3 regions of the Pseudomonas atacamensis genome follow, and region 1 is predicted to be linked to each of the others. Evidence: riboswitches for the same ligand, from Rfam matches in the RefSeq annotation. Region 1 holds a riboswitch; each other region holds the start of a gene.

Region 1 (10,004 bases):
ACCAGCGCGCGGGTCAGGCGATAGTTCCAGACAATGCCTTCGTCGATCGGGTCGAGCACATAACCGGCGCCCCACAGCTTGTTGCCCAGCACCTGCAACACCACGCTCGGCTCGATTGAAGTCTCACCAATGGCCACGCCGCCGATCAGCGCGACCGACAGCGTCAACAGCACCAGCAGCAAACGGATCAGGCGTCTGCTCATGGCGACAGGTCGTAGCCGTTGATCGCGCTGGCCAGTTGTGCGAGGCCGTCGAAGGTGCGCAGGCTGGCCTGCATGGCCATGGCGTCGAGGATGATGATGCGGTTGTGCTTGACCGCGTCCATGTTGCGCGTCACCGGATCACTGCGCAGGAAGGCGAGTTTCTTCTGATAGTCGTCCGCCGGGAAACGTCGACGATCCATGCGCGCGATCACCAGAAATGTCGGGTTGGCCTTGGCGATGGTTTCCCAGCCGACGGTCGGCCATTCTTCATCCGACTCGACGACGTTGCGCACGCCGAGGGTGCTGAGCATGAAATCGGGAACGCCTTTGTGCCCGGCCACGAACGGCTCGATGTCCATCTCGGCGCTGGAGAACCACACCAGGGCGCTGACGTCTTTGCGCTGCTGCTTTTTCGCCGTGGCGATCGACTGCGCGAGGCTGGCTTTGAGCTGCTCATTGAGTTGCTCGCCACGCGCCTGCACATCGAAAATCGCCGCCAGTTGGCTCACGCTTTTGTAGATGCTGTCGATGCGAAACGGCGCCAGCCGCGTGCCGTCCGAACCGACGAGGTTGTCCTTGGCTTCGCAATCGGAGGGCAGCAGATAGGTAGGAATCTTCAGTTCATGAAACTGCTCGCGGGTGCCGACCGCGCCTTGCGGGCCGACCATCCATTCCAGCTCGACGGCAACCAGCTCCGGGCGTTTGGCGATCACCGCTTCGAAACTCGGCTCGTTGTCGGCGAGGCGCTCGATCCTGTCGTTCTGTACTTTGTATGTGCCCAGCACGTCATTGAACCACAGCGAGGTGCCGACGACCTTGTCGCCCAGACCCAAGGCGTAGAGCATTTCGGTGCCGGCCTGGCCGATGGTCACCGTGCGCGCAGGCGCGTGCTGAAAGGTCAGGCTGCTGCCACAGTTTTCCACGGTCAGCGGATACGCAGTCGGCGCCGCTTGCGCCAGGGCGCAAAGGCTCAGAGCGGTGAGCAGGGTGGCAACGCGGGGCAGCAGCATGGGGCAGTCTCCAGGGGAACCGTACGGGAGCGGGCGGGTACGGTTGGAAACACACCTCGTGCGCGGTCGTGGAAACTGCGCAAGGCCGGCATAGTGAAAACAAGCACGGCACGATGTCCTTCCCGGACACCCCGCCGGTTAGTCAGTCACTGTGCCGGCAGGTCTCCTGACTGATGCGTCATCGCCACGCTCCGGCCTTCCCGGGATTCACCCAGTGGCAGTCGAGGAGCAGGCTCGGCACCTACAGTTGCGGGGGCAGTTCCGATTGATGCTGTGCAAGCATTTCGGATTCCCTATTAATTCCGTGTGGAAACCGGCGGCGGCATGGTAGTCGATTTGCGCGGTGGAGGGGGAGGCGAATCTGCCACAGCGTCGATTTTGCCGTTGGCATTGCAATCGGCCGTATGCACTGATTAATATACGTTCCATATACACATCGTATCGGATTCATATATGGGCATCGTAAAAATTTCAGAGGACATGCACGAGAACCTGCGCATCTCCAGCAACGCCCTCAGCCGCTCGATCAACGCGCAGGCCGAGCACTGGATGCGCATCGGCATGCTCGCCGAGCTGCATCCCAAGCTCGACCACAGCGCCATTTGCCGCCTGCTGATCCGCGCCGAACAGAACGGCGGACTGGATCTGCAACAACTGACTCAGGAAGCCGTCAGCGCATGAGAAACCAGATCAAGATCAACACGCCGGCCGACATCGAAAAATCCCGCGCCGCCGGCAAACTCGCCGCTGAAGTGCTGGCAATGCTGGTGCCGCATGTGAAGGCCGGGGTGACCACCGATGAGCTGGACCGGTTGTGCAACGATTACATCGTCAATGTGCAGAAAGCCGTGCCGGCCAACGTCGGTTATCACGGCTTTCCGAAAACCGTCTGCGCGTCGGTCAATGACGTGGTGTGCCACGGGATTCCATCGGGTACGCCATTGAAAGACGGCGACATCGTCAACCTCGACATCGCCGTGATCAAGGATGGCTGGTTCGGTGATACCAGCCGCATGTATGTCGTGGGTGAGGCGAGCCCCGAGGCGCAGCACCTGATCAAGACCACTTACGACGCGATGTGCGCGGGCATTCGCGCAGTGAAACCGGGTGCAACGCTGGGCGATATCGGTTACGCGATCCAGAGCCTGGCGGAGGCGGAGGGCTTCAGCGTGGTACGCGAGTACTGCGGCCATGGCATCGGCAAGGTCTATCACGACGAACCGCAAATCCTGCATTACGGCTTTCCCAATCAAGGGCTGAAGCTCAAGGCCGGGATGATTTTCACCGTGGAACCGATGCTCAATGCCGGCAAACGCCATGTGAAGAACATGCCGGATGGCTGGACGGTGCTGACCAAGGATGGCTCGTTGTCGGCGCAGTGGGAGCATATGGTCGCGGTGACGGAGAGCGGGTTTGAAGTGCTGACGGCTTGGCCGGATGAGATTGAGGGTTTTGTCCCGATCCTCTGAGCACCGTGAAACCCTGTAGGAGCTGTCGAGTGAAACGAGGCTGCGATCTGTTAATCTTGTTTTTAACAGCAAGATCAAAAAATCGCAGCCTGCGGCAGCTCCAACAGGTGTCCTCAGTGAGCACCTGCTGCCTTGTTCAAATCGCTCTCGGTCCATTCGGTGTAAACACAAGCATCCGCCGTCGCCCAGCGCACTCGTACCGGATCGCCGGCCTTGAGTGGCATGCCCGCTGCCGACAGGGCTTTCACCGTCATCGACGTCCCGCCCGCAGTGACCACGCTGCACGTCTGGCTCTCACCGAGAAACAGCACCTCCACAACATTCGCCGATACCTCATTCCAGCCTGCCGCCAGCGGCTCATCCAGCGCCTGCTGCGTGCTCAGCGCCAAGGCCTTTTCCGGACGCACCATCAGCAGCACATCCTGATCAGTGTGCAACCCGGACGTCAGCCGAATCGACAACGACTGACCCTCGAAACTCGCTGCCGCATTGCCTTGTGCCTTGAGCTTGAGGAAGTTCGAATTGCCCAGAAACGACGCGACAAACGCATTCGGCGGATTCTGATAAAGGTCATACCCGCTGCCCAAGCCGACAATCTTGCCGTGGCTGAAAATCGCGATGCGTTGCGACAGCCGCATGGCTTCTTCCTGGTCGTGGGTCACGTAAACGATGGTGATACCCAGGCGCCGGTGCAGCTGGCGCAGTTCATCCTGCAAGTCCTCGCGCAGCTTCTTGTCCAGCGCGCCCAGCGGTTCGTCCATCAGCAGGATGCGTGGCTCGTAAACCAGCGCCCGGGCGATGGCGACACGTTGTTGCTGACCGCCGGACAGTTGCGAAGGGCGGCGATGGGCGAACTGTTCGAGCTGCACCAGCTTCAACATCGCATCGACGCGTTTTTCGCGCTCGGCCGTCGCCAGTTTGCGAATGGCCAGAGGGAAGGCGATGTTGTCGCGCACCGACAGATGCGGGAACAGCGAATAGCGCTGGAAGACCATGCCGATGTCACGCTTGTGCGGCGGCACGTTGACCAGCGACTGGCCGTTGACGAGGATCTCGCCGCTGCTCGGTGTTTCGAACCCGGCGAGCATCGACAGCGTGGTGCTTTTGCCCGAGCCGCTGGAGCCGAGGAAGGTGAGGAATTCGCCGTCCTTGATGTCCAGCGAGATGTTATCGACGGCAGCAAAATCGCCGTAGTGCTTGTTCAGGTTGCGCAGGCTGACCAGGGGTTTGTCGTTCTGCTGGGATGCGTCTTTGATCACGGCACTCATGTCGTACTCCTGGGCGCTCAGGCGCTGATTTCGTTGCGCCGGCGCAGGGCGGCGGCGATCACCATGACCAATACCGACAGGCCGATCAGCAGCGTCGAAGCGACGGCGATCACCGGGGTCAGGTCCTGGCGCAGGGTGGTCCACATTTTCACGGGAAGGGTTTGCAGAGTCGGGCTTGCCATCATCACGCTGAGCACCACTTCGTCCCACGAGACGAGGAAGGCGAAGAGGGCGCCGGCGACCATGCCCGGGCGGATCGCCGGAAACGTCACCTTGAACACCGCTTGCAAGCGCGAGGCACCGCAGATTACCGCCGCGTCTTCAATCGACTGATCGAACAGCTTCAGCGAGTTGATGATCGAGATGATGGTAAATGGCAGCGCGACGATCACATGGCTGACGACGAAGGCGAACATGGTCCCGGTATAGCCGAGCTTGAGAAACAGCGCGTACACCGCCACGGCGATGATCACCAGCGGCACGATCATCGGCAGGGTGAACAGGCCGTAGAGCATCTCGCGGCCGGGAAAGCGCCCGCGCACCAGCGCAAACGCGGTCGGCAGACCGAGGGCCACGGCGCAGATCGTAGTCAGCACGGCGACCTTGAGGCTGGCGGCAGCGGCGTTCATCCAGTCGGGATTGGAGAAGAACTGGCCGTACCATTTCAGCGTCCAGCCCGGTGGCGGGAACACCAGCCACTGCGAGGAGCCGAACGACAGCAGGACGATGAACACGATCGGCAACAGCAGGAACAGACCGATCAGCCCAGTCGTAGCGTAGAGGCCGAAACGCATGCGCCGGCTCATGGCATTGGGGGTCAGGAGCATGTCGGCTTACCTCGCGTTACTGGCGCCAACCGGGGATTCCGGTTGAAGCTTCAGGTAGAAGTAGAACAGCACCAGGGTGATTGCGATCAACAACGCGGCGCCGGCACTGGCCAGGCCCCAGTTGAGGAACGATTGCACCTGCTGAATGATGAACTCCGGCAGCATCATGTTCTGCGCCCCGCCCAGCAAAGCGGGGGTGACGTAGTAACCGAGCGACATCACGAACACCATCAAACCGCCGGACGCCAGACCCGGCCGGCACAGCGGCAGGAACACCCGGAAGAAGTTGGTCCACGGACTGGCACCGCAGATCGAGCCGGCCTGCAGGATCATCGGGTCGATGGCCTGCATGGTCGCCTGCAACGGCAGCACGATGAACGGGATCATGATGTAGCTCATGCCGATCACCACGCCCGTGAGGTTGTGCACCATCTCCAGCGGTTGATCGATGATGCCCAGCGCCATCAGCGCCTTGTTGATCACGCCCGAGGCTTGCAGCAACACCAGCCACGAATAGGTGCGGGCAAGCAGGCTGGTCCACATCGACAGCAGCACGATGTTGAGGATCCAGCGCCCCCAGCCGCGCGGCACCAGGGTGATCGCCCAAGCCAGCGGAAAGCCCAGCAGCAGGCTGAACAGCGTCACCAGCCCGGCCACCGAAAAGGTGTTGAGCAGCACTCGCGCATAAGCCGAGTTGGCGAACAACTGTTCGTAGTTGCCAAGGCCAGGTACAGGTTCCAGCACACCGCGCAGCAGCAGGCCAATCAACGGCGCCAGAAAGAACAGGCCGAGGAACAGCAGCGCCGGGACGAGGTTGCCGGCGCCGCGCCAGCGTTGCTTGAAAGCCGAACCGGCAGCGCCGGCGGCGCTCCCGGTGGCAGTGGAAGGACGGGGCGCAGTGGCCGCGATTTTCATTTGACCAGCCATTCGTTCCACCGTGTCGCGATAGCCGGACCGTTCTTGGCCCAGTAAGCGAAATCAAGGGTGATCTGATCCTTGGCGTAAGCCGTCGGCAGGTTGGGGGCCAGCGTCGAATCCAGACGCTCCACACTGTCGAGGTTAACCGGAGCGTAGGCGGTCAGGTTGGAGAAGTCGGCCTGGCCTTTGGCGCTGCTGGCATTGGCGAGGAACTTCATCGCCGCGTCCTTGTTTTTCGAGCCTTTGGGAATGACCAGAATGTCGGCCATGACCAGGTTCTGCTTCCAGCTCACGCCGACCGGTGCGCCGTCTTCCTGCAAGGCGTGCACACGGCCATTCCAGAACTGGCCCATGCTCGCTTCGCCGGACGCCAGCAGTTGCTGCGACTGCGCGCCGCCGCCCCACCAGACGATGTCTTTCTTGATGGTGTCGAGTTTCTTGAAGGCGCGATCCAGATCCAGCGGGTAGAGCTTGTCAGCCGCAACGCCGTCGGCCAGCAGCGCGAGTTCGAGCACGCCGGGGCTTGGCCATTTGTACAGGGCGCGTTTGCCCGGGTAGGTCTTGGTGTCGAACAGCGCGCTCCAGTCCTGCGGCTTGTTGGCGCCGAGCTTGCCTTCGTTGTAGCCGAGGACAAAGGAGAAGAAGAACGAACCGACACCGTGATCGTTGACGAAGCGCGGATCGATCTTGTCGCGCTGGATCACTTTGAAGTCGAGGGGTTCGAGCAGGCCTTCGGCAGCGGCGCGCAGGGCAAAATCGGCTTCGACATCGACCACGTCCCACTGCACGTTGCCGCTTTCGACCATGGCCTTGAGTTTGCCGTAGTCGGTCGGCCCGTCTTGAACGACGGTGATGCCGCTGGCCTTGCTGAACGGATCGGCCCAGGCCTGTTTCTGCGCATCCTGGGTGCTACCGCCCCAGCTGACAAAATTCACGCTTTCGGCAGCCATTGCAGCCTGGCCGGTAACGCTGAGCAGTCCCGCGAAAAAGATCGCGGTTGCAGCTTTGTTCAACACCATGTTCACGCCCTCATTGTTGTGTTTTTGAGCGGGCCTTGCGTTGTTGCCCGCCTGTCGGGAGCAGTAGCTGGACGGTTTTTCGGTTCGTCCGGTCTATGGAATATCATATTATGGTATTCCAAACTTTGTGCAAGCACTTTGCCTTACCGGTTATCTGGCGGATCTGTCTTTCCGGTCTTCATCCAAATGTGTAGCGAATGAAACTGTGGCGAGGGGATTTATCCCCGTTGGGCTGCGGAGCAGCCCTGAAAGCGGGACATGCGATATTTCTGGCGGATCGCGTTGGCAGGAATCGGGGCCGCTTCGCAGCCCGACGGGGATAAATCCCCTCGCCACAGGGGAGTATCGATAACAGGGTCATTCGGTGAACGGAATGCTCTCAACCACCTCAAGGTCATACCCGGTCAACCCCGCATACTTCAGCGGCGGACCGAGGTGGCGCAGCTTGCCAACCCCAAGGTTCTGCAGAATCTGCGCCCCCGTCCCGACCTCGGAATAAATCCGCGATTGTGAACGGCTGAACTGCCGAGGCGGCTGGGTCAGCTGCGGCACGCGCTCGAGCAACGCCTGCGACGATTCATGATTGGCCAGCACCACCACAACCCCATGACCTTCCGCCGCGACCCGTTGCAGCGCCGCCCACAGCGTCCAGTTCGTCGGTCCGCTGTACTCGGCGCCGACCAGGTCGCGCAGCGGATCGATCACGTGCACGCGCACCAGTGTCGGCTCTTCACGACGCAAGTCGCCCATGACCATCGCCATGTGCACGCCGCCTTCGATGCGATCTTCGAAGGTGATCAAACGGAACGTGCCATGCACCGTCGGCAGCTCACGTTCGCCGATGCGTTCGATAGTGTGCTCGGTGCTCAGGCGGTAGTGGATCAGGTCGGCAATGGTGCCGATCTTGATCCCGTGCTTGCGCGCGAACTGCTCCAGATCCGGGCGGCGGGCCATGGTGCCGTCGTCGTTCATCACTTCGACGATCACCGAGGCCGGGGTGAAACCGGCCAGACGCGCCAGATCGCAACCGGCCTCGGTGTGCCCGGCGCGAGTCAGCACGCCACCTTCCTTGGCGCGCAACGGGAAGATGTGGCCGGGCTGCACCAGGTCTTCGGCGCGGGCATTCGGCGCGACCGCGGCGGCAACGGTGCAGGCCCGGTCGGCGGCAGAAATGCCGGTAGTCACGCCAACCGCCGCTTCGATCGACACGGTAAATGCAGTGCTGAACACGCTGCCGTTGGCGGGTACCATTTGCTCCAGGCCCAGACGCTGGCAATGTTCGTCGGTCAGGGTCAGGCAGATCAGCCCGCGTGCCTCGCGGGCCATGAAGCTGATAGCCTCCGGTGTGCAACGATCAGCGGCCAGCAGCAGGTCGCCTTCGTTCTCGCGGTCTTCGTCATCGACCAGCAGGACCATTTTGCCGAGGCGATAATCTTCGATGATTTCTTCGATGCTGTTGAAGGCCATGCTGGACTCTCAGGGTTCGTTGGAAATATATTGGTATACCATAATACAAAATCAACAAAGAGGTCACTATGAAGGCGTACTGGATTGCACATGTGGATATAGCCGATGCCGAGCACTACAGCCAATACACCCAGCGCACCCCGCAGGCGATTGCCGCATTCGGTGGCAAGTTTCTCGCCAGAGGCGGGCGCAGCGAAGCGATGGAAGGACGGCAGACGCCGCAGCGCACAGTGATCATTGAGTTCGAGAGCTACGAAACAGCCGTGGCGTGCTACCGCTCGGCGGCGTATCAGGAGGCGAAAAGTTATCGCGAAGATTGGGCGAGAGCGGAGATCATCATCGTTGAAGGCATCAACCCAATTTAAGCCACACTGATGATCGTTCCCACGCTCCGCGTGGGAATGCAGCCCGGGACGCTCTGCGTCCCTTTCAAAGCCGAACGCGGAGCGTCCGAAGAGGCATTCCCACGCGGAGCGTGGGAACGATCAGGGGACAGGTGATTTTTAGCGCATGAAATGGATCTTGCCGCTGTCATCATTGCCCATGTAAATCCCGTAAACCCCAGCCTGGCGCTCTTCGATATAGCGCTCGAGAATCTGCCGGATCGCCGGGTAGTAGATCTGCTCCCACGGAATCTCTTCCGGGGCGAAGAACTTGTAATCCATGGTCTCCGGCCCGTACTGCCCGGTGATCTCCAGGGCGATGGCGCGGAATATGATGTACACCTCGCTGATTTTCGGCACGCTGAAGATCGAATACGGCGAGACGATTTCCGCGCGCACGCCGCTTTCTTCCCAGACTTCGCGCAGCGCCGCCTGCTCGGTGGTCTCACCGCTTTCCATGAAACCGGCCGGCAGCGTCCAGGTGCCGGGGCGTGGTGGGATCGCCCGTTGGCACAAGAGGTATTTGCCGTCCTGCTCGATGATGCAGCCGGCAATGATCTTCGGATTGACGTAGTGGATGTAGCCGCAGCCGCGGCACATCAGGCGCTCGTGCGTATCACCCGGCGGCGTCTGCTGACCGAGGTCAGGGCCACCGCATTTCGGGCAAAAGCTCGGGCTGAACATGTCATTGACCTATACGGGGTTCTTTCAGCGCGATCGGCAGGGTGATCGCCGGGGTGCCTTTGACGGCGACGCCGGTTTCTTCCTGCTTGCGCTTGAGGTAATCGAGGGCCACGGCAGCCGCAGCGCGGACGTGATCTACGCACGCCTGATGCGCCGCCAGCGGATCGCCGCTCTTGATCGCCTCGACCATTTTTTCCATCTCGTGATTACTCGCGCCGCGTCGGTTTTCCTGCGACACCGAAGTGGCCCGCAAGTAACTGATGCGCGCCTGCAACTGGCGCAGCTGGGTGGCGGCGACATGGTTGCCCGAGCCTTCGAGCAGCACGTCGTAGAAGCCCTGCACCGAGTCGATGACCTGTTGCAGCTCGCCGTCCTTGAGCGCCTTGCGGTTGTCGTCGAGGGCTTTTTCCAGGGCCTTGATGTCCTTGGCTTTGGCACGCAGGGTGAACAACTGCACGATCAAGCCTTCGAGCACGCAACGCAGTTCGTAGATATCGACGGCGTCGTCGAGGGTGATGATGGCTACGCGCGGGCCTTTGGCATCGGCGAATTCGACGAGACCTTCGGATTCGAGGTGACGCAAGGCTTCGCGCACCGAAGTGCGGCTGACACCGAGGCGATCGCACAGGTCGCGTTCGACCAGACGATCACCTGGCATGAGCTGGAAATTCATGATCGCGCTACGCAGTTTGTCCAGCACGATTTCGCGCAGGGTAACGGGGTTGCGATTGACCTTGAAGCTGTCGTCGAGTGGCT
Region 2 (10,004 bases), 730 kb from region 1:
AGGTGTTGGTTTCGAGAATGTCGGCGCCGGCGTCCAGATAGGCTTTTTCGATACCGCCGATCACGTCCGGACGGGTGATCACCAGCAGGTCGTTGTTGCCCTTGACGTCACTCGGCCAGTCCGCGAAGCGCTTGCCGCGATAATCCTGCTCTTCGAGCTTGTAGCTCTGGATCATCGTGCCCATCCCGCCGTCGAGAATCAGGATGCGCTCTTTGAGGGCTTGCTTGAGAGCTTGAAGGCGGACGCTGCGATCGGACATGTGGACTACTCGGAAAGACCATTACGAAGGAGCGCGATCATAGCAAACCTGTGCGCTTTTGGAGCATGCGCAGCTTTTGCATGAATATCGCTCATGTTGGTACGAGCGTCATAACGGTAGAATCGCAGCCTTTTTTTATCATCGAGATCAGCAACATGCCGCACCGCTTCATCAGTTTATGGTTGCTGGTCCTGAGCGGGAGCGTTGCGGCGCAAGATCCTGCCATTTCTTCTTCCATCTCCTACACCCGCGATATCCAACCGATCTTCACCGAGAAGTGCGTAGCCTGCCATGCCTGCTATGACTCGGCCTGTCAGCTCAATCTGGGCAGTGGCGAAGGCGCTGCTCGTGGCGCGAGCAAGATGCCCGTGTACGACGGCGAACGCACTCAGGCAGCACCGACCACGCGCCTGTTTTACGACGCCTTCGGCAAGCGCGCCTGGCAGCAGAAAGACTTCTATTCGGTGCTCGACGCCCAGGGCAGTCAGGCTGCGCTGATGGCACGCATGCTTGAACTCGGCCACAAGACGCCGCTGACGCCGAACGCCAAGCTGCCCGAAGACATTGTCCTGGGGCTCAATCGCAACAATCTATGCGCAATGCCTGCGGAGTTCGACGGATATGCCGGCGCGCACCCGAAAGAGGGCATGCCGCTGGCGGTCACTGGCCTGACCGACCAGCAATACCAGACCCTGCAGCGCTGGCTGGCGTCTGGCGCGCCGATCGACGAACAGAGCCTGGCACCGAGTGCCAAAGAGGCGATGCAGATCCTGCAGTGGGAAAACCTGCTCAACGCCCCCGGTGCGCGGCAGAGTCTGGTGGGGCGCTGGTTGTTCGAACACTGGTATCTGGCGCACATTTATTTCAAGGACGGCGAGCCGGGGCATTATTTCCAGTGGGTGCGTTCGCGCACGCCGAGCGGTCAGCCGATCGACCTGATCGCCACGCGCCGCCCCAACGACGACCCGGGCACCCAGGTGTATTACCGCTTGTGGCCGGTGCAGGGGGTGATCGTGCACAAGACGCACATCACTTATCCGCTGAGCGCGGCGAAAATGGCGCGGATCAAGAGCCTGTTCTACAGCGGCAACTGGCAGGTCAACGCGTTACCGGGTTACGGCCCGCAAAGCCGCGCCAATCCGTTTGCCACCTTCGAGGCGATTCCGGCGCAGGCGCGCTATCAGTTCATGCTCGATAACGCTGAATACTTCGTCCGCACCTTCATTCGCGGCCCGGTGTGCCGTGGGCAGATCGCGACCGACGTGATCCGCGACAACTTCTGGGCGCTGTTCCAGGCGCCGGAACATGATCTCTACATCACCGACCCGAACTACCGTGGCCAGGCCACGCCGCTGCTGGCGATGCCGGGGCAGAACGACGATGTCGGCAGCGTGCTGAGTCTGTGGCGCAACTATCGCGACAAGCGCAACGAATACGAGGCACTGCGCCGCGACAGCTATGCCGATCTGCCGGCGCCGAGCTGGTCGACGCTGTGGGCCGGCAACGACAACGCCTTGCTGAGCATTTTCCGCCACTTCGACAGCGCTTCGGTGACCAAGGGGCTGATCGGTGAGGTGCCGCAAACCATGTGGCTGTTCGACTATCCGCTGCTGGAGCGCACCTATTACCAGCTCGCGGTCAATTTCGACGTGTTCGGCAACGTCTCCCATCAAGCGCAGACTCGCCTGTATTTCGACCTGATCCGTAATGGCGCCGAGCAGAACTTCCTGCGCCTGATGCCCGCCGACTCACGTGAGGATTACCTCAACGATTGGTACCAGGACGGCGGCCAATTCAAGATGTGGCTCGATTACGAGGCCATCGATGACGACAAACCGACCGCATTGACGCTCGACGAGAAAGACCCGAAACACGATTTCGCCATGCAGTTGCTGGCGCGCTACGGTGATCTGAACGCGCGGCCAGACCCGATCAATCGCTGCGACGGCGCTTATTGCTCGCGACCGAATATAGATCCGGCGTTGCAGAATGCCGAGCAGGCCCTGAGCCGTCTGGCCTCGCGACCGGCCGCAGGGTTGAAAGTCATCGACCAGATGCCCGAAGCGACCTTGCTGCGCGTTGAAACCGCCAGCGGCAAGCGCGAGGTCTACAGCGTGCTGCGCAACCGCGCGCACAGCAACGTGGCGTTTCTGCTCGGTGAGTCGCTGCGCTATCAACCGGGTCTCGACACCTTGACGATCTATCCGGGCGTACTCACCAGTTACCCGAACTTCATGTTCAACGTACCGGCCGAGCAGGTGCCAGCGTTTGTCGATGCCATGGAGAATGCCAGGGATGCCAATCGGTTCGACAAGATCGTCGAACGCTGGGGCATTCGTCGCAGTCATCCGCAGTTCTGGCTGTATTTTCACGATCTGAGCCAGTACATCCACGAAACCGATCCGGTGGAAGAGGGTGTGCTGGATATGAACCGGTACGAGAACCTTTGAGCATTCGCAGGCATATGCCGGGATTCTTTCCCGACAAAAATACTAGGACTTTGTCAGTCGCGCCGATTGGCGTAAACTGCGCCCAAGCCTGCGAGGAGTTTTTATGACCGCTATTACCATTACCGACGCCGCCCATGATTACCTGGCCGATCTGCTCTCCAAGCAGAACACCCCGGGCATCGGCATCCGTGTCTTCATCACCCAGCCTGGCACCCAGTACGCCGAAACCTGCATTGCCTACTGCAAGCCGGGCGAAGAGAAGCCTGAAGATACCGCGCTGGGGCTGAAAAGCTTCACCGCTTACATCGATTCCTTCAGCGAAGCGTTTCTTGACGACGCCGTTGTCGACTATGCCACCGACCGTATGGGCGGCCAGCTGACCATCAAGGCGCCAAATGCCAAGGTGCCGATGGTCAATGCCGACAGCCCGGTCAACGAGCGCATCAACTACTACCTGCAAACCGAGATCAACCCGGGGCTGGCCAGCCACGGCGGTCAGGTCAGCCTGATCGATGTGGTCGAGGACGGCATCGCTGTGTTGCAGTTCGGTGGCGGTTGCCAGGGCTGCGGCCAGGCCGACGTGACCTTGAAGGAAGGCATCGAGCGCACTCTGCTCGAGCGCATCCCGGAGCTCAAGGGCGTTCGCGACGTGACCGATCACACGCAGAAAGAAAACGCCTACTACTAAGGCGTTCGCTGCGAACATGAAAAACGGCGCCCGTGAGCGCCGTTTTTTTATGCCTGTGGCTTGATCATGCCCACGCTCCGCGTGGGCATGCAGCCCGGGACGCTCCGCGTTCCACTCACGGTCGGTACAAATGCGCATGCCCGGCGCGATACAACGAAGACTCGCTGAACACCTCGCTGCCCAACACCCGCCCGACCAGAATCAACGCCGTACGCCGAAACCCCTTGGCCTCGACCTTTGCGGCAATGTCCGCCAGTGTACCGACGACCCAGTCCTGATCCGGCCATGTTGCGCGGTGAATCACGGCAATCGGGCAGTCCGCGCCGTAATGCGGCAGCAGTTCAACCAGTATCTTTTCCAGATGATTGACCCCCAGATGAATGGCCATGGTCGCACCATGTTGCGCCAGGCTGGCCAGCTCTTCGCCGGCGGGCATTGCGGTCTTGTCGGCGTAACGGGTCAGAATCACGCTTTGCGAGATGTCCGGCAGAGTGAGCTCGGCGCCCAGCAGCGCTGCGCATGCCGCCGTCGCGGTCACGCCCGGAATGATCTCGAAAGGAATGTTCAGCTCACGCAAGTAGCGGATCTGCTCACCGATCGCGCCGTACAGACTTGGATCTCCTGAATGCACACGGGCCACATCCTGGCCTTGGGCATGGGCAGTTTTGATCAGATCGATGATCTGTTCCAGATGCAGTTCAGCGCTGTTGACCACGGTTTCGGCCTGATGACCTTCCAGCACCGCGGCAGGTACCAGCGAGCCGGCATAAATGATCACCGGGCAGCTGCGAATCAGCCGTTGGCCTTTGACGGTGATGAGCTCCGGGTCGCCGGGGCCGGCGCCGATGAAGTAGACGGTCATCGTTGAATCCTTGTGAAGAGGCGCAGCCCCACTGCAGATGAAGCGTGCTCATGATCAATGGCGGGGATTATCGGGATTTTATGCAGCGCCGGCCAATGCCAGCGTGGCCTGCGCATATTTCTGCCGGTGGATCAGCAGTTTTGCCGGCGCCTGAATCAACTGCTCGGCCAGCGCCAGCGCGGCGCTTTCCGCCACGCCGTAGCAGCCGGTGCGTTCAAAGGCGATCTGCGATTGATGGCTGAGGCGCTGTTGATAGGGCGCCAGCTCGGCACTGTTGAAATACTGCAGCGGCAGGTTCAATTGTGTGGCCAGTTCCAGCAACCCCGGTTCGTCGCGCTTGAGGTCGATACTCGCCAGAGCCTTGACCGCTCGCAACTCGATGCGGTGCGCCTGCAACGCTTGATCGAGTAGAGCACGCAGCGTACTGGCGGGACAGCCGCGCTGGCAGCCGAGGCCGACCACGAAGGTCGGCGCTGCGCGGTCATCGGTCATGCCTGATATGGGCCTGCGCTTTTGCGGCGGAACAACCATGCACTGATCAAGCCCAAGGCCAGCCAGAACGCGACGTTGGTCAGCTGCGAAGCGATTTTGAACTGGGTTTCCAGTGCCTCTGGGGCAAGCATCGAATGCACCTGCGGTTGCGGCGCGCCGATCACATGCGGCACGACGAGAATCGCCACACCGAGAAGCTTCATCAGCCAGTGACGACTGAAGGCGATCAGTGCCAGGCCGACGGCGGTCGAAGCGGCGGTGCCGATCCACCAGATCTGCCGCGAAGCCAGATCGGCAGCCGCAGTGCCCGGCAATTCAGGTGGCAGGCCCAAGGTCGGCGCGAGTACGAACGTCGCGTAACCGGCCAGACCCCAGAGCAGCCCTTGCGAGGTTTTGGTTGGCGCGCGCAAGGTGTACAGGCCGGCGAGCATCAGGGCGAAACCCACCGCCACCACCAGATTACCGCCAGTGGTCGAGACCACGCGCTGCCAGCCGTCTTCCGGCTCCCAGGCTTCGCCATCATGGCTGTGGGCGGCGGTGCCGGCGGCGTGTTCGTGAACTTGCGCGACCGGTTCGGATTTCTCGAAGGATTCGGCCTGCAGAATCAGTGGCGATACCCAGAAACTCTGCAGCAGGGTCAGCAGCAGGGCGGCCAGCAAGCCGGTGAAGCCTGCGGTTTGCGCAATACGCTTGATCATCTCGGCAAGCCTCAGTGGCACGGGAACGCGGCGCTGTGGCGGGTATCGTGGGCGGCGTTGTGCACCGCTTCGATGTGCGAGAAACCGGCGAACCAGACCAGGCTGGCACCGAGGATCGAGGCGAAGAGGGCGGCGGCGACGCGTTGGCCGAGTGTGGTGCTGCTGGAAATGTGGTCAGTGTGGCTGACGGTATTGCTGATGATCGACATAGCGCTTCCCTCTGAAATGTCAGCGGGTAAACAGAGCGCATGAAAATCCCTGCGAGCCCGGCACGCAGGGATTTCGAACAGCGCCCGCCCACCGCGGGTTTGTTTGTGGTCAGCGACGCTTGCGCGCGCTGGGTGTTGCGGGCCGGTCTCCGGGCTCGCGAGGGGTTGGCACGAGGCCGACCTGCAAGCATCACCTTCCCATGCCGGGGCACAGTGGATCTGACGCTTCGCTCGCTTACCGTTGCGGGGGCAGCACCGGACTGACATGGCCTTGAGTAAAGCACATGATTCACCGGTTTCCCGTTTCACCCTGTGAAGGGCACCCGTAACAAGGTGGGCAGGAGAACATGGGTTTGGGTTTTTAGTCAATTTCCGGGGAGTTTTCGGTGCTGCGGTGGGGGTGTTTTTCTGATGTTTTTGTGTGTATATCCGTTGCTGCGGGTGTTGCTGATTACGGTTTCGCCCTTACGGCGAGGCACTTTTTCCAAACGCCGAAAAAGTACCCAAAAAGGCTTGCTCCTACGTTCGGCCCTCGCAGGCTCGGGCTCCTTCGCTGCGGGACTGATCCGGGCGCAGCGGCTAGGGTTTGCTTCGCTGCACCTCCTTCCGCTGTGTCTGGCTGCGCCAGACGGTCGCTGCGCTCCCACGCCCGGATCAATCCCTCCGCTCAGCCTTCCGACGTCGCCGGTGGATCAAGATCAAGAGCACTCGAGCTTGCGCTCATTGTTGAGTGGTGCGGCTTCGCCGCGGGCAGTTGCGCTGCTTTGCTTTTGCTTTTGTGGGAGCGAGCCTGCTCGCGAAGGCGGCCTGACAGCCGACCTATCCTTAAGCGTTACGCGATCCAACTGTAGGAGCCGCCGAAGGCTGCGATCTTTTGATCTGGCTTTTGCTTTTGCTGTTGCTTTTGATCTTTTGCCCCTCCGTAACGAAGGTACCCCGAGCTCCAGCGAGCGGGCCGTACGCCGGGGCAAAGCCTTTTGGTTCCTTTTTGCTGTGCCGGCACTCCGGCGTTTGAAAAAGGGACTCGCTGTAAGAGCAAAACCTTAAGAAGCCGTTACCGCAGCAACGGATATACACCCAGTTTCAGACTCACCGACCATTGACCCACGACGGACCCATGCGTAGCCTTGCGCTTTCGAGGTTCTTCGGCACTCGCCGAAGCTAAGAAGGGAACGCGGTCAAAGCCGCGGCTGCCCCCGCAACTGTGAACGGTGATGTTCGTTGCCACGCCACTGCCAGCTCAACCGATGAGCCAGCGGGAAGGCGCAATGAACGCCAGGTCTCGCGCCTGAACGCCGTCAGCCAGGAGACCTGCCTCGTCACAGATTCTCACTACAACCGGGCGGGGTGATCCGGTGGCGAATGCTTCCGGCGTGCATGCGCGCTGCCGGTTCTCGTCCCGTATGCCCGCCGCTTGCCAAAGGGCATACCGATGAAAACACTGGCCAAACTCCCCGTCACCATCGTCACCGGTTTCCTCGGTTCGGGCAAAACCACGCTGCTGCGGCACATGCTCGACAACGCTCAGGGCCGGCGCATCGCGGTGATCGTCAACGAGTTTGGCGAGCTCGGCATTGATGGTGAGATCCTCAAGCAATGCACCATCGGCTGCACCGAAGAAGAGGCCAGCGGCCGTGTTTACGAACTGGCCAACGGCTGCCTGTGCTGCACGGTGCAGGAAGAATTCTTTCCGGTGATGCGCGAGCTGGTCGCCCGTCGCGGTGACCTTGATCACATTCTTATCGAAACCTCCGGCCTGGCCCTGCCAAAGCCGTTGGTGCAGGCCTTCCAGTGGCCGGAAATCCGTAGCGCCTGCACCGTTGACGCGGTGATCACCGTGGTCGACAGCCCGGCCGTCGCTGCTGGCACCTTCGCAGCGTTCCCGGATCAGGTCGATGCCCAGCGCAAACTCGATCCGAACCTTGATCACGAGTCGCCGCTGCATGAACTGTTCGCCGATCAACTGGCCAGCGCTGACCTGGTCATCCTCAACAAAGCCGACCAGACCAGCGCGGAAGATCTGGCTCGGGTGCGTGCTGAAGTCGCCGAAGAGCTGCCGCCAGCGGTAAAAATCATCGAAGCCAGCAACGGCCGCCTGCCGCTCGACGTGTTGATCGGCCTCGGTGCCGGCTCCGAGGAGCACATCGACAGCCGCCACAGTCACCACGATCACCACCATGACGGTGATGACGACGATCACGATCACGACGCCTTCGATTCGATCTCCATCGAATTGCCGCAAGCCGATGAAAGCCTGCTGCTCGATGCGCTGACGCAACTGGTGGTGCAACACGGCATTCTGCGCGTGAAAGGCTTCGCGGCGATTCCGAACAAGCCGATGCGCCTGTTGATCCAGGGGGTGGGCACGCGTTTTGACAAGCATTTCGACCGTCAGTGGGGCGCCGAAGAAGCGCGCGTTACGCGTCTGGTGCTGATCGGTCAGGAACTCGATGCCGCACAACTCGAAGCGCAATTGCGCGCTGCGCTCAGCGTTTAAGCCATGCACCTGCTCAGGACCCAGCCCGGCGGATTCGTCTCGGACGACAACATTGCCGATCTCGGACAAACCCCCGCCGAGCTGGTGATCCTGTGCAGCGGCGATTCCAGCCTGGCGCTGCTCGCCGAGGCCGCGCAGCAATTGCCCGATGACTACCCGAGCCTGCGTCTGGCCAACCCGATGCAGGTGCAGAATCATGCCTCGGTCGATCTATATGTCGACGAAGTGCTGCGCCACGCCAAGGTCATTCTGATCTCACTGCACGGCGGCATCGCCTATTGGCGCTACGGTGTCGAGCGGCTGGTCGAGTTGTCCGAACGCGGCGTGCAACTGATTCTGGTGCCCGGCGATGACCGTCCGGACCCCGAGCTCAGCGACTTGAGCACGGTCAGCGCCGAAGTACGCGATCGACTCTGGCAATTTCTGCGTCAGGGCGGCATGGGCAATGCACTGGATTTCTTCCGTTGCCTGGGCAACCAATGGTTTGCCCGCGATTACCCGTGGAGCGAGCCGCAAACCCTGCCGCGCACGGCGATTTATCACCCACAGAAAAACAGCGCTGCCCTGAGCGACTGGCAAGCCGAATGGCTACCCGGTCAACCGGTGGCGGCGCTGTTGTTTTATCGCTCGCATTTGCAGGCGGCGAACACGGCGTTCATCGATGTGTTCTGTCAGCGTTTGCAGGCAGCCGGACTCAATCCGCTGCCGATCGCGGTGGCCAGTCTGAAAGAACCCGGTTGTCTGTCGGTGGTCGAGGACTGGCTGGATGAAGTCGAGGCGGGGGTGATTCTCAACACCACCGGTTTTGCCCAATCGAGTCCCGAGGCGCCGCATCTGCGCCCGTTTCGCCGCAACATCCCGGTGATTCAAGCGATCTGCGCCCAGGACAACGAGCCCGGCTGGCGCGACAGCGAACAGGGCCTCGGGCCGCGTGATCTGGCGATGCACGTTGCTTTGCCGGAACTCGATGGACGCATCATCAGCCGACCGATCAGCTTCAAGGATCTGGCTTGGCGCAGCGAGCGCAGTCAGTCCGATGTGGTCTGCTACCGCGCCCAGCCCGAACGCATGGATTTCGTCGCCGAACTGGCGCGGCGCTGGGTTGCTTTGGCACACGTGCCGAACGGCGAAAAACGCATCGCCCTGATCCTCGCCAACTACCCGACCCGCGACGGCCGCATCGGCAATGGCGTCGGCCTCGATACGCCGGCGGCGGCGCTGAATATCCTCCGCGCATTGCGTGCCGAAGGTTATCCGATCACGGCCGAGTTGCCCGACAGCGGCACCGAACTGATCCAGCAATTGCTCGGCGGTGTCAGCAACGACCTCGATAGTCTCGACCTGCGCCCGTGCCAGCAGAGCCTGGCGATGGACGATTACCTGGCAATGTTCAATGCGTTGCCGGAAGCGAATCGTGTCGCGGTGCAAGAGCGTTGGGGGACGCCGCAAAACGATCCGATGTGCCGCGACGGTCGCTTGATGATCGCCGGTCTGCGTTTCGGTCTGACCTTTGTCGGCATCCAGCCGGCCCGGGGTTATCAGGTCGATCCGAGCGCGGTGTACCACGACCCGGATCTGGTTCCGCCGCACGGCTATCTGGCGTTCTATTTCTGGTTGCGCAACACCTACGGGGCCCACGGCGTGATCCACGTCGGCAAGCATGGCAATCTCGAATGGCTGCCGGGCAAGGGCGTTGGGCTATCGGAAAACTGCTGGCCGGATGCGTTGCTCGGCCCGCTGCCAAATATCTATCCGTTTATCGTCAACGATCCGGGCGAGGGCGCTCAGGCCAAACGGCGCACGCAGGCGGTGATCATCGACCACTTGATGCCACCGCTGACCCGCGCCG
Region 3 (10,004 bases), 1.7 Mb from region 1:
GCCAGACCACCGACATCGTCGGCGTGGTGCTGAGTCAGGCGACGGCCTCGAGCCTGGCGCTGATCGGCTGGCTGGCAAACCTGGTGCTGATTCCGGTGGTGAGCTTCTATCTGTTGCGCGACTGGGACGTGATGATGGGCAAGATCCGCAGCCTGCTCCCACGTGATCGCGAAGAGCGCGTGGTTGCGCTGGCGGGCGAGTGCCACGAAGTGCTCGGCGCGTTTGTGCGCGGGCAGTTGCTGGTGATGGTTGCGTTGGGGGTGATCTACGCGGCTGGCCTGATGATCGTCGGTCTGGAGCTGGGGCTGTTGATCGGCCTGATTGCCGGTCTCGCGGCGATCGTGCCGTACATGGGTTTTGTCATCGGCATCGGCGCGGCATTGATCGCCGGGTTGTTCCAGTTCGGTGGCGATCTGTACCCGATGGTCGGGATCGTCGCAGTGTTCATGGTCGGTCAGGCACTGGAAGGCATGGTGCTGACGCCTCTACTGGTCGGGGACCGCATCGGCCTGCACCCGGTGGCGGTGATCTTCGCGATCCTTGCTGGCGGCGAGCTGTTCGGTTTCACCGGCGTTCTGCTGGCGTTGCCGGTGGCGGCGGTGATCATGGTGCTGGTGCGTCATGTCCACGACTTGTATAAGGATTCCGGGATCTACAGCGGCGTCGACGAACCCGAGCTGTGATGCGAGGGCCAGCCCGGCGCTTGGCCGGGCTGGCCCGTGTCGTGCAGGCGAGGGCGCCAGAGAATCCGTCACAAAACCGCTGCGTCAACGCAAACCTTTGATTTTGCTTGGGGTCTGTCGCATTGTGCGCTCAGCCTCACGGGTATAAACTTCGCCAACTTTACACAGAGGCCACTAACGGTTCCTTTGAGAACTGTTCAGTCAGCATGAAACCGATTCAGCTGCCCCTAGGTGTGCGTCTGCGTGACGACGCCACCTTCATCAACTACTACCCAGGCGCCAATGCCGCTGCACTCGGCTATGTCGAGCGTCTCTGCGAAGCCGACGCCGGGTGGACAGAGAGCCTGATCTACCTGTGGGGCAAGCACGGCGTCGGGCGCACGCATCTGTTGCAGGCCGCGTGCCTGCGCTTCGAGCAGATGGGCGAACCGGCGGTGTATCTGCCGCTGGCCGAGTTGATGGACCGCGGCGTGGAAATCCTCGACAACCTTGAACAGTACGAACTGGTCTGCCTGGATGATTTGCAGGTGATTGCCGGCAAGGCCGACTGGGAAGAGGCGATGTTTCATCTGTTCAACCGTCTGCGTGACAGCGGCCGGCGCCTGCTGATCGCCGCGTCCACTTCACCGCGCGAACTGCCTGTGAAGCTGGCTGACCTGAAATCCCGTCTGACCCTGGCGCTGATCTTCCAGATGCGCCCACTTTCTGATGAAGACAAATTGCGTGCGCTGCAATTGCGCGCATCCCGTCGCGGTCTGCACCTGACCGATGAAGTCGGGCACTTCATTCTCACTCGCGGCACGCGCAGCATGAGCGCGCTGTTCGATCTCCTCGAGCAGCTTGATCAGGCGTCCCTGCAAGCGCAACGCAAGCTGACCATCCCCTTCCTCAAGGAAACTCTTGGCTGGTAGTAGTGGGCTTTTGCCAGCTTTCAGGCGCCAGAAAACCCGCGTCTTTGCGCCGATTCACCGGCCAGACGAGTTACGCGCTTAGATGTAAACGCGAAACCGGGAAGTCACATAAAGTTCGATTGAATTTGCAAATGAGGACGATAGCGGGCATAGTCTCGGCTTCTTTACAACTATCAGCCACGGTCGTGCCCATGCTAAAGCGCTTCGCACCCCTCGTGCCTCTCGCACTCGTTACCCTGTTATTCGGTTGTGCTGCACATTCTCCGGTTCAAGAGCCGCCGCAACAGGTCAAGAATTCTGCTACCGCCCAATCTTCCGTTATTTACCAGGAAGAGCTGGACACCGAAAAAGAACTCAACCAGTTCAACGGCAGCAAGCCTTATCAGCTTCCTGTACTGGCTGACAGCATCCTCGAACGCGGCATGTCCCTGATCGGTACCCGTTACCGTTTCGGCGGTACTTCTGAAGCCGGCTTCGATTGCAGCGGTTTCATCGGTTACCTGTTCCGCGAAGAGGCCGGCATGAACCTGCCGCGCTCGACTCGCGAAATGATCAACGTTGATGCGCCGCTGGTTTCGCGCAGCAACCTTGAGCCGGGTGATCTGCTGTTCTTCGCCACCAATGGTCGTCGCGGTCGTGTCAGTCACGCCGGGATCTACCTGGGTGACAATCAGTTCATCCACTCCAGCAGTCGTCGCAGCGGCGGTGTTCGCATCGACAGCCTGGGTGACAGCTACTGGAGCAAGACCTTCATCGAAGCCAAGCGTGCACTCGCCATGGCGCCGACCGTGGTCACCGCTCGCAAGTAAGCCCGAGGTCGCTGCGTTCGCGGCGACAAAACGGCACGGCAACGGAGTAGACCTAAACTTTACAAGGTGAAGTTAAAGTCTTACTTGAAGTTTGCCGCGTAGCCGCTAGAATCCTGAATCTATATTGATGGCAAACCGCCTGCGTGATGACGCAGGCGGTTTTGTTTCTGTCCATTCTGCAGAGAAAGCCGCAGCCAGATCAGGATGTTCTGCTTATGACGATGTCGGCCCGCCTCACCTTGATCCTTTGCGCCGCGCTGCTCAGCGCCTGCGCCAGCCGTACACCGCCGCCAGCCCCCGTGGTTCGCGCGCCGATCGTGTTCGGTCCTTCCCAGGCTTTTTCTCCCGTTGCTGAAGACGTGCTGTTCCGCGCCCTCGGCCTGGTCGGCACGCCGTATCGCTGGGGCGGCAACACGCCAGATTCCGGTTTCGATTGCAGTGGTCTGATCGGTTTCGTCTACCGCGACGCGGCGGGAATTTCGCTGCCACGCTCGACCCGCGAAATGATCGTCATGCAGGCGCCGAATGTCGGCAAGGAAGGCTTGCAGACCGGCGACCTGATTTTCTTCGCCACCAATGGCGGCTCGCAGGTCAGTCATGCGGGGATTTACGTCGGTGAGGGGCGCTTCGTGCATGCACCGGCCACGGGTGGCACGGTCAAGCTTGATAGCCTGTCGAAGGCCTATTGGCAGAAGGCGTATCTGAGCGCCAAGCGAGTGTTGCAGCCGGGGCAGCTGGCGCATAATCCCTAGCGCGTATGCATAACTAATTGTGGGAGCGAGCCTGCTCGCGAAGGCGGAGTGTCAGTCGACAATGATTTGACTGATACACCGCTTTCGCGAGCAGGCTCGCTCCCACATTTTTTTACGTCGTGCTTAGCTTATTTGCTGGCCGACACACGCCATACTTTGTTCCCGACATCATCCGCTACCAGCAAGCCACCTTGCTGATCGATGACCACGCCAACTGGGCGGCCCAGCGCGTTCTCGTCCTTGTCGAGGAAACCGGTCAGCACATCCACCGGTTGCCCGGTCGGTTTGCCGCCAGTGAACGGCACGAAAATCACCTTGTAGCCGCTGTGCGGTTTGCGGTTCCACGAGCCGTGCTGGCCAATGAATGCGCCTTCCTTGAATTGCGCCGGCAAGCGGTTGCCCTCGGCGAAGGTCAGGCCCAGCGAAGCGGTGTGCGGACCGACGGCGTAATCCGGAGCGATGGCCTTGGCCACCAGATCAGGATTCTGCGGTTTGACTCGCACATCGACGTGTTGCCCGTAGTAGCTGAACGGCCAGCCATAGAAGCCGCCGTCCTTGACCGAGGTGATGTAGTCCGGCACCAGATCGCTGCCGATTTCGTCACGCTCGTTGACCGCTGTCCACAAGGCGCCGCTGGTGGGTTCCCAGGCAAGGCCGTTGGGGTTGCGGATGCCCGAGGCGAAGATCCGGTGATTGCCGGTCGCCCGATCCACTTCCCAGATCGCCGCGCGGCCTTCTTCCTGATCCAGACCGTTTTCGCCGACGTTACTGTTCGAGCCGACGGTGACGTAGAGCTTGTTGCCGTCCTTGCTGGCGATGACGTTCTTGGTCCAGTGGTGATTCAGCGTGCCGCCGGGCAAGTCGACGACTTTGATCGGTTGGGTTTTGATCTCGGTGGCGCCCGGCTCGTAGTTGAAGCGCAGCAGGCGGTCGGTGTCGGCAACGTACAAATCATTGCCAACCAGCGTCATGCCAAACGGCGAATTGAGGTTCTGCAGGAACACCGTGCGGGTTTCCGCGACGCCATCGTGGTCGGCATCACGCAGCAGGGTGATGCGGTTCGGGCTGGGTACGCCGGCACCGGCCTTGCCCATGACTTTCTTCATCACCCAGCCACGAATGCCTTTGCTGTCATCGGGCTTGGGCGGCGCATTGGTTTCCGCCACCAGCACATCGCCGTTGGGCAGCACGTAGAGCCAGCGCGGGTGATCGAGTCCTTCGGCAAACGCCGCGACCTGGGTGCCGGCCGCTGCGGTCGGTTTCGCGCCGTCCGGCCAGCCCACCGCCGGGGCGATGTTGACTGTCGGGATCAGTGTCTTGTTCGGTTCGGGCAGTTTCGGTGACGGACCGGTGCCGTCGGAAACTTGCAGGCTGGAGGTTTCACCGCAGGCAGCGAGCCCGCCAGCGACGGCGATGATGAGAGCGAGTGGGGCCTTGCGCATTGCTGATCTTCCCTATGAATGCATTCCTAAACATAGAGGAGGGCGCAGGCCCGATGGTTCAACTGCTCAACCGCGGGCTTCCTTGAACAGCACGGCGATGCCCGGATGATAGTTGCCCGCGTCGCTGTGCAATTTGCGATAGGCGTAGGGGAAATACCAGGCCACGGCGCAGGTGTGTTCCTTTTGCAGGTCGTCGACCATGTCCTGCAGTTCTTCAGGGCTGGCGCTGTGCTGGGCTTTTTGCGGAGCGATGAAGAGGCAGCCGAGCTTGAGATCGCTTGCGTAGCTGATGCGCTTGGCATCAACGGTGATGTCGAGCAGGGCCTGGGTCAGGTTGAGGTTGTTGACCCGTGGCCAGCGTTGCGTGGCCTGAATGAATGCACGGTCTTCGCTGCCGGCAATTAACAGATCGGCGCGGGCATTGCGTTCGCCTTCTTCGTTCTGTTTGCGCGTGGCGGTGTCGTTCAGCGTGACCATTTCAGCCATCCACGCCGCTGCCGCGAGCAGGCCCAGATTGGCTTTCTCGTCGTGCCAGTACGGCGTGTCGTTGTCGCCGCGAACGGTGTTGTAGCGATCGATACAGTCAAACCAGCGTTCCAGCACCGGGCGCAGGAATTCCAAGCGCGGGTTGCTGATGATCATGCCTTGCATCGTCGTCATCCTTATTGTTGTAGTGGGCTTTTCGGAAAAAGCATGGCTCTTTGATATCACTTGTCACAGTCTGGCACAAGATTGCCGCTGCACATTTGATCAGCGGCAGTTATTCGCGCGCAAAGCGCCTCTTCAATTGACGCTCCACCCCCAACCCTCTAACCTTCGCCGCTTGTTTCAGGTGCTCTGTGGCCCCGCGTCGACAGAGTGAAACAGGGAAGCCGGTGAGTGTGGTCTTCAAGCGAAGCCACGACGATCCCGGCGCTGCCCCCGCAACGGTAAATGAGTGAAAACTGCGCCTTGAGCCACTGCCTCGAAAGAAGCGGGAAGGCGCGCAGTCAGGCGAAACGCCGCTCATGAGCCCGGAGACCGGCCTGATCCATCTCAACGGCATCACGGTGGGCGATGCCAGGCTTTTTGCCGTCTATTCTTGTGCCTGCCCGCCGTTATCCAGCCTCAACGGAGAGCTCCCCCATGACTGATTCCCCCGAGCGTGACGAACGCCATCTGGCGCGCATGCAGCGCAAGAAAGCCGTGATCGACGAACGCATTGCCAACTCGCCCGACGAATGTGGCCTGGTGCTGGTGCTGACCGGCAACGGCAAAGGCAAGAGCAGCTCGGCATTCGGCATGCTCGCCCGCGCCATGGGCCACGGCATGCAATGCGGCGTGGTGCAATTCATCAAGGGCCGCAACAGCACTGGCGAAGAATTGTTTTTCCGCCGCTTCCCCGAGCAGGTGCGTTTCCACGTCATGGGCGAAGGCTTCACCTGGGAAACCCAGGATCGTCAGCGCGACATCGCCGCGGCGACCGCCGCTTGGGAAGTCTCGCGCGAATTGTTGCGCGACCCTTCGATCGGTCTGGTGGTGCTCGACGAATTGAACATCGCCCTCAAGCACGGCTACCTCGATCTCGATCAGGTGCTCAGCGATTTGCAGGCGCGTCCGCCGATGCAGCACGTGGTGGTCACCGGTCGCGGCGCCAAGCCGGAAATGATCGAGATGGGCGACACGGTCACCGAGATGGGCATGCTCAAGCACGCCTTCCAGGCCGGGATCAAAGCGCAGAAAGGCGTCGAACTTTGAAGCCACCACGTCACTGCCCGGCGGTGTTGATCGCCGCGCCGGCCTCCGGTCAGGGCAAGACCACCGTCACCGCTGCACTCGCCCGTTTGCATCGCAATCAGGGGCGCAAGGTGCGCGTATTCAAATGCGGGCCGGACTTTCTCGACCCGATGATCCTCGAGCGCGCCAGCGGTGCGCCGGTGTATCAACTGGACATGTGGATGGTCGGCGAGCAGGAAAGTCGCCGCCTGTTGTGGGAAGCCGCCGCCGAGGCTGATCTGATTCTGATTGAAGGCGTGATGGGCCTGTTCGACGGCACGCCATCCAGCGCTGATCTGGCGCGCCACTTCGGTGTGCCGGTGCTCGGCGTGATCGACGGCACCGCCATGGCGCAGACCTTTGGCGCCTTGGCGCTGGGCCTGGCGAAGTATCAGCCGGACTTGCCGTTCGCTGGCGTGCTGGCCAACCGCGTCGGCACCTTGCGCCATGCGCAATTGCTCGAAGGCAGCCTCACCGAAGGTTTGCGCTGGTACGGTGCGCTGTCCCGCGAGACCGGCATCGAATTGCCGAGCCGCCACCTCGGTCTGGTCCAGGCCAGCGAATTGAATGATCTGGATCTGCGTCTCGACGCGGCTGCCGATGCGCTGGCCAGCAGTTGCCAAGTCGCGCTGCCACCGGCGGTTGAATTCGCCGCGCCTGACCTCATCGCCGCCGAGCCTTTATTGAATGGTGTGCGCATCGCCGTCGCCCGCGATGAAGCCTTTGCCTTCACCTATGGCGCCAGCCTCGATCTGCTGCGGGCGATGGGCGCCGAGCTGCAATTTTTCTCGCCGATCCGCGACACGCAATTGCCCGAGGCGGACAGCCTGTATCTGCCGGGCGGCTATCCAGAGTTGCATCACGTCGCGCTGGCGCAGAACACCTCGATGCTTGCAGCAATCCGCGCGCACCACGCGGCGGGCAAGCCGTTGCTCGCCGAATGTGGCGGCATGCTTTACCTGCTTCATTCGCTGACCGACGTGGAAGGCACCCGTGCTGAGCTGGTCGGTTTGCTCAAGGGCGATGCAACGATGCAGAAGCGTCTCGCGGCGCTGGCGTTGCAGGCGGTTGAGCTGCCGGAAGGGGAGTTGCGTGGGCATACCTATCATCATTCGCTGACCACCACCGAGCTGACGCCGATTGCCCGGGGGGTGAGTCCCAATGGCGGGCGCGGCGCTGAGGCGGTTTATCGCGAGGGGCGGATGACGGCTTCCTATGTGCACTTTTATTTCCCGTCGAATCCTGTGGCTGTCGCTGCGCTGTTTGCGCCCGGCCTTGAGACCGCCATCGCTGGCAAGCCAGCTCCCACAGGGGATTGCGTTTCGTCAGGTATTGCACCGCCCACTGTGGGAGCTGGCTTGCCAGCGATGGGGCCATGACCGACAACACATTCTCCGAAGCCGAACGCGCGGCGGTCTACAAGGCCATCGCCGAACGCCGCGACATGCGCCACTTCACCGGCGGCAGCGTCGAACCGCAGTTGCTGCGTCGTCTGCTCGAAGCCGCTCATCAAGCGCCGAGCGTCGGCCTGATGCAGCCGTGGCGCTTCATCCGCATCAGCGATCGCGCTCTGCGCGGGCAGATCCGCGATCTGGTGGAAGAAGAGCGCATCCGCACCGCCGAGGCCCTCGGCGAGCGCAGCGATGAGTTCATGCAGCTCAAGGTCGAAGGCATCAACGATTGCGCAGAAGTGCTGGTCGCGGCGCTGATGGATGATCGCGAAAAGCACATCTTCGGTCGGCGCACCTTGCCGGAAATGGACATGGCCTCGTTGTCCTGCGCGATCCAGAATCTGTGGCTGGCCTCCCGCGCTGAAGGCCTGGGCATGGGCTGGGTCTCGCTGTTCGAACCGCAAGCCTTGGCGGATTTGCTCAAGTTGCCGGTCGGTGCCAAGCCGCTGGCGGTGTTGTGTCTGGGCCCGGTCAGGGAATTCTATCCGGCGCCGATGCTGGTGCTTGAAGGCTGGGCGCAGGCGCGGCCGCTCAACGAGCTGCTGTACGAAAATTATTGGGGAGTGAGTCAATGAGTGTGGCGTTGCTGAGTGTCGCTGCGGTAGCGCTGGATGCGCTGCTCGGTGAACCGAAACGCTGGCATCCGCTGGTGGCGTTCGGCAATTTTGCCGGGCGCATTGAGCAACGCTTCAACGCTGGCGGTCGTGGCTGGCGCAGCCATGGCGTGACCGCGTGGGTGCTCGCGGTGCTGCCGCTGACTCTGCTCGCCACAGCATTTTCCTGGGCGCCCTATGTCGGCTGGATTGTCGAGATCCTGGCGTTGTATTGCGCCCTCGGCATGCGCAGCCTCGGCGAACATGTCGCGCCGGTTGCGGCGGCGTTGCGCGCCGATGATCTGGACGAGGCACGCAAGCGCGTCGGCTATCTGGTCAGTCGCCAGACCGATGAACTCGACGGCACTGCGGTTGCCCGCGCCGCGACTGAGTCGGTGCTGGAGAACGGCAGCGATGCGGTGTTCGCTGCGCTGTTCTGGTTTGTCGTCGCCGGCGCGCCGGGCGTGGTTCTGTATCGCTTGAGCAATACCCTCGATGCGATGTGGGGTTATCGCAACGAACGCTTCGAGCGTTTCGGCTGGGCGGCGGCGAAAATCGACGACGTGTTGAACTACATTCCTGCGCGTCTGGTGGCATTGACCTACGCGCTGCTCGGCAAAACCCGACTCGCGCTCAAGTGCTGGCGCACCCAGGCGCCAAAGTGGGACAGCCCCAACGCCGGCCCGGTGATGGCGGCCGGTGCCGGTGCGCTGGGCGTCGAGTTGGGTGGCCCGGCGATCTATCACGGCGAACTGCACGAGCGCCCGCAATTGGGCGAGGGTGCGCCGGCCGATGCTGATTCCATCGACCGTGGCTGGCAATTGGTCCAGCGCGGCGTATGGTTATGGCTGCTGATGCTTTGCCTGGGGGCGGAATTTTATGCTTGAGCACGGTGGCCGGCTGCGCAAGGCTGCACTCGATTACGGGATCGCCGAGGCCGACTGGCTTGACCTGTCCAGCGGCCTCGCGCCATGGCCGTTCCCGATCCCGGAGATCCCGCTACGCGCCTGGGCGCGGTTGCCGGAAACCGATGACGGACTGGAACAGGCCGCCTGCGATTATTACGGCGCCGCGCAGGTGCTACCGGTGGCCGGCTCGCAAATGGCTATCCAGCTGCTGCCGCGTCTGCGTCGGGCCGGCAAGGTCGGCGTGTTGTCGCCGTGCTATGCCGAGCATGCCGAAGCGTGGCGGCGCAGCGGTTACATTGTCCGTGAAGTACTCGAGCAGGAAGTCGAATTCTTTCTCGACAGTCTTGATGTGCTGGTGGTGGTCAATCCGAACAACCCGACCGGACTCAGCCTGACCCCGGCGCGCCTGCTCGACTGGCATGCGCGGCTGGCGCAACGTGGCGGCTGGCTGGTGGTCGATGAAGCGTTCATGGACAACACGCCGCAACTGAGCCTGGCGCCCTATGCGCATCAGGTCGGGCTGGTGGTGTTGCGTTCGTTCGGCAAGTTTTTCGGTCTGGCCGGGGTGCGCCTCGGTTTCGTTCTGGCCGAGCGCAAGTTGCTCAAACTGCTCGCCGAACAGGTCGGGCCGTGGGCGGTGAGCGGGCCGACGCGGGTGCTCGGTACGGCGTGCCTGCAAGACACCGAGGGCCATACCCGT

What was found. A riboswitch is a leader RNA that binds a small molecule or an ion and turns the genes downstream of it on or off. The one in region 1 is predicted to bind cobalamin.
Region 2: another riboswitch for cobalamin. It lies ahead of cobW (cobalamin biosynthesis protein CobW); the one in region 1 lies ahead of JWU58_RS11975 (ABC transporter substrate-binding protein).
Region 3: another riboswitch for cobalamin. It lies ahead of cobO (cob(I)yrinic acid a,c-diamide adenosyltransferase); the one in region 1 lies ahead of JWU58_RS11975 (ABC transporter substrate-binding protein).

Annotation. Positions count from the first base shown of each region.
Region 1 is NZ_CP070503.1:2,604,123-2,614,126, forward strand. It holds gene JWU58_RS11970 (FecCD family ABC transporter permease) at 1-203, opposite strand, end outside; gene JWU58_RS11975 (ABC transporter substrate-binding protein) at 200-1,213, opposite strand; cobalamin riboswitch at 1,353-1,546, opposite strand; gene JWU58_RS11980 (ParD-like family protein) at 1,667-1,894, shown strand; gene map (type I methionyl aminopeptidase) at 1,891-2,682, shown strand; gene JWU58_RS11990 (ABC transporter ATP-binding protein) at 2,796-3,950, opposite strand; gene JWU58_RS11995 (ABC transporter permease) at 3,968-4,777, opposite strand; gene JWU58_RS12000 (ABC transporter permease) at 4,784-5,692, opposite strand; gene JWU58_RS12005 (ABC transporter substrate-binding protein) at 5,689-6,714, opposite strand; gene ribBA (bifunctional 3,4-dihydroxy-2-butanone-4-phosphate synthase/GTP cyclohydrolase II) at 7,072-8,181, opposite strand; gene JWU58_RS12015 (DUF1330 domain-containing protein) at 8,250-8,546, shown strand; gene JWU58_RS12020 (NUDIX hydrolase) at 8,685-9,248, opposite strand; gene JWU58_RS12025 (GntR family transcriptional regulator) at 9,250-10,004, opposite strand, start outside.
Region 2 is NZ_CP070503.1:3,335,043-3,345,046, reverse strand. It holds gene metH (methionine synthase) at 1-259, opposite strand, end outside; gene JWU58_RS15140 (fatty acid cis/trans isomerase) at 415-2,709, shown strand; gene nfuA (Fe-S biogenesis protein NfuA) at 2,813-3,397, shown strand; gene cobM (precorrin-4 C(11)-methyltransferase) at 3,513-4,259, opposite strand; gene JWU58_RS15125 (cobalamin biosynthesis protein) at 4,338-4,751, opposite strand; gene JWU58_RS15120 (CbtA family protein) at 4,748-5,449, opposite strand; gene JWU58_RS15115 (CbtB domain-containing protein) at 5,461-5,658, opposite strand; cobalamin riboswitch at 5,782-6,000, opposite strand; cobalamin riboswitch at 6,780-6,991, shown strand; gene cobW (cobalamin biosynthesis protein CobW) at 7,091-8,155, shown strand; gene cobN (cobaltochelatase subunit CobN) at 8,159-10,004, shown strand, end outside.
Region 3 is NZ_CP070503.1:4,270,635-4,280,638, reverse strand. It holds gene JWU58_RS19495 (AI-2E family transporter) at 1-683, shown strand, start outside; gene hda (DnaA regulatory inactivator Hda) at 890-1,594, shown strand; gene JWU58_RS19485 (C40 family peptidase) at 1,786-2,403, shown strand; gene JWU58_RS19480 (C40 family peptidase) at 2,619-3,155, shown strand; gene JWU58_RS19475 (PQQ-dependent sugar dehydrogenase) at 3,284-4,597, opposite strand; gene JWU58_RS19470 (hypothetical protein) at 4,664-5,248, opposite strand; cobalamin riboswitch at 5,411-5,640, shown strand; gene cobO (cob(I)yrinic acid a,c-diamide adenosyltransferase) at 5,723-6,334, shown strand; gene JWU58_RS19460 (cobyrinic acid a,c-diamide synthase CobB) at 6,331-7,731, shown strand; gene bluB (5,6-dimethylbenzimidazole synthase) at 7,728-8,378, shown strand; gene cbiB (adenosylcobinamide-phosphate synthase CbiB) at 8,375-9,283, shown strand; gene cobD (threonine-phosphate decarboxylase CobD) at 9,276-10,004, shown strand, end outside.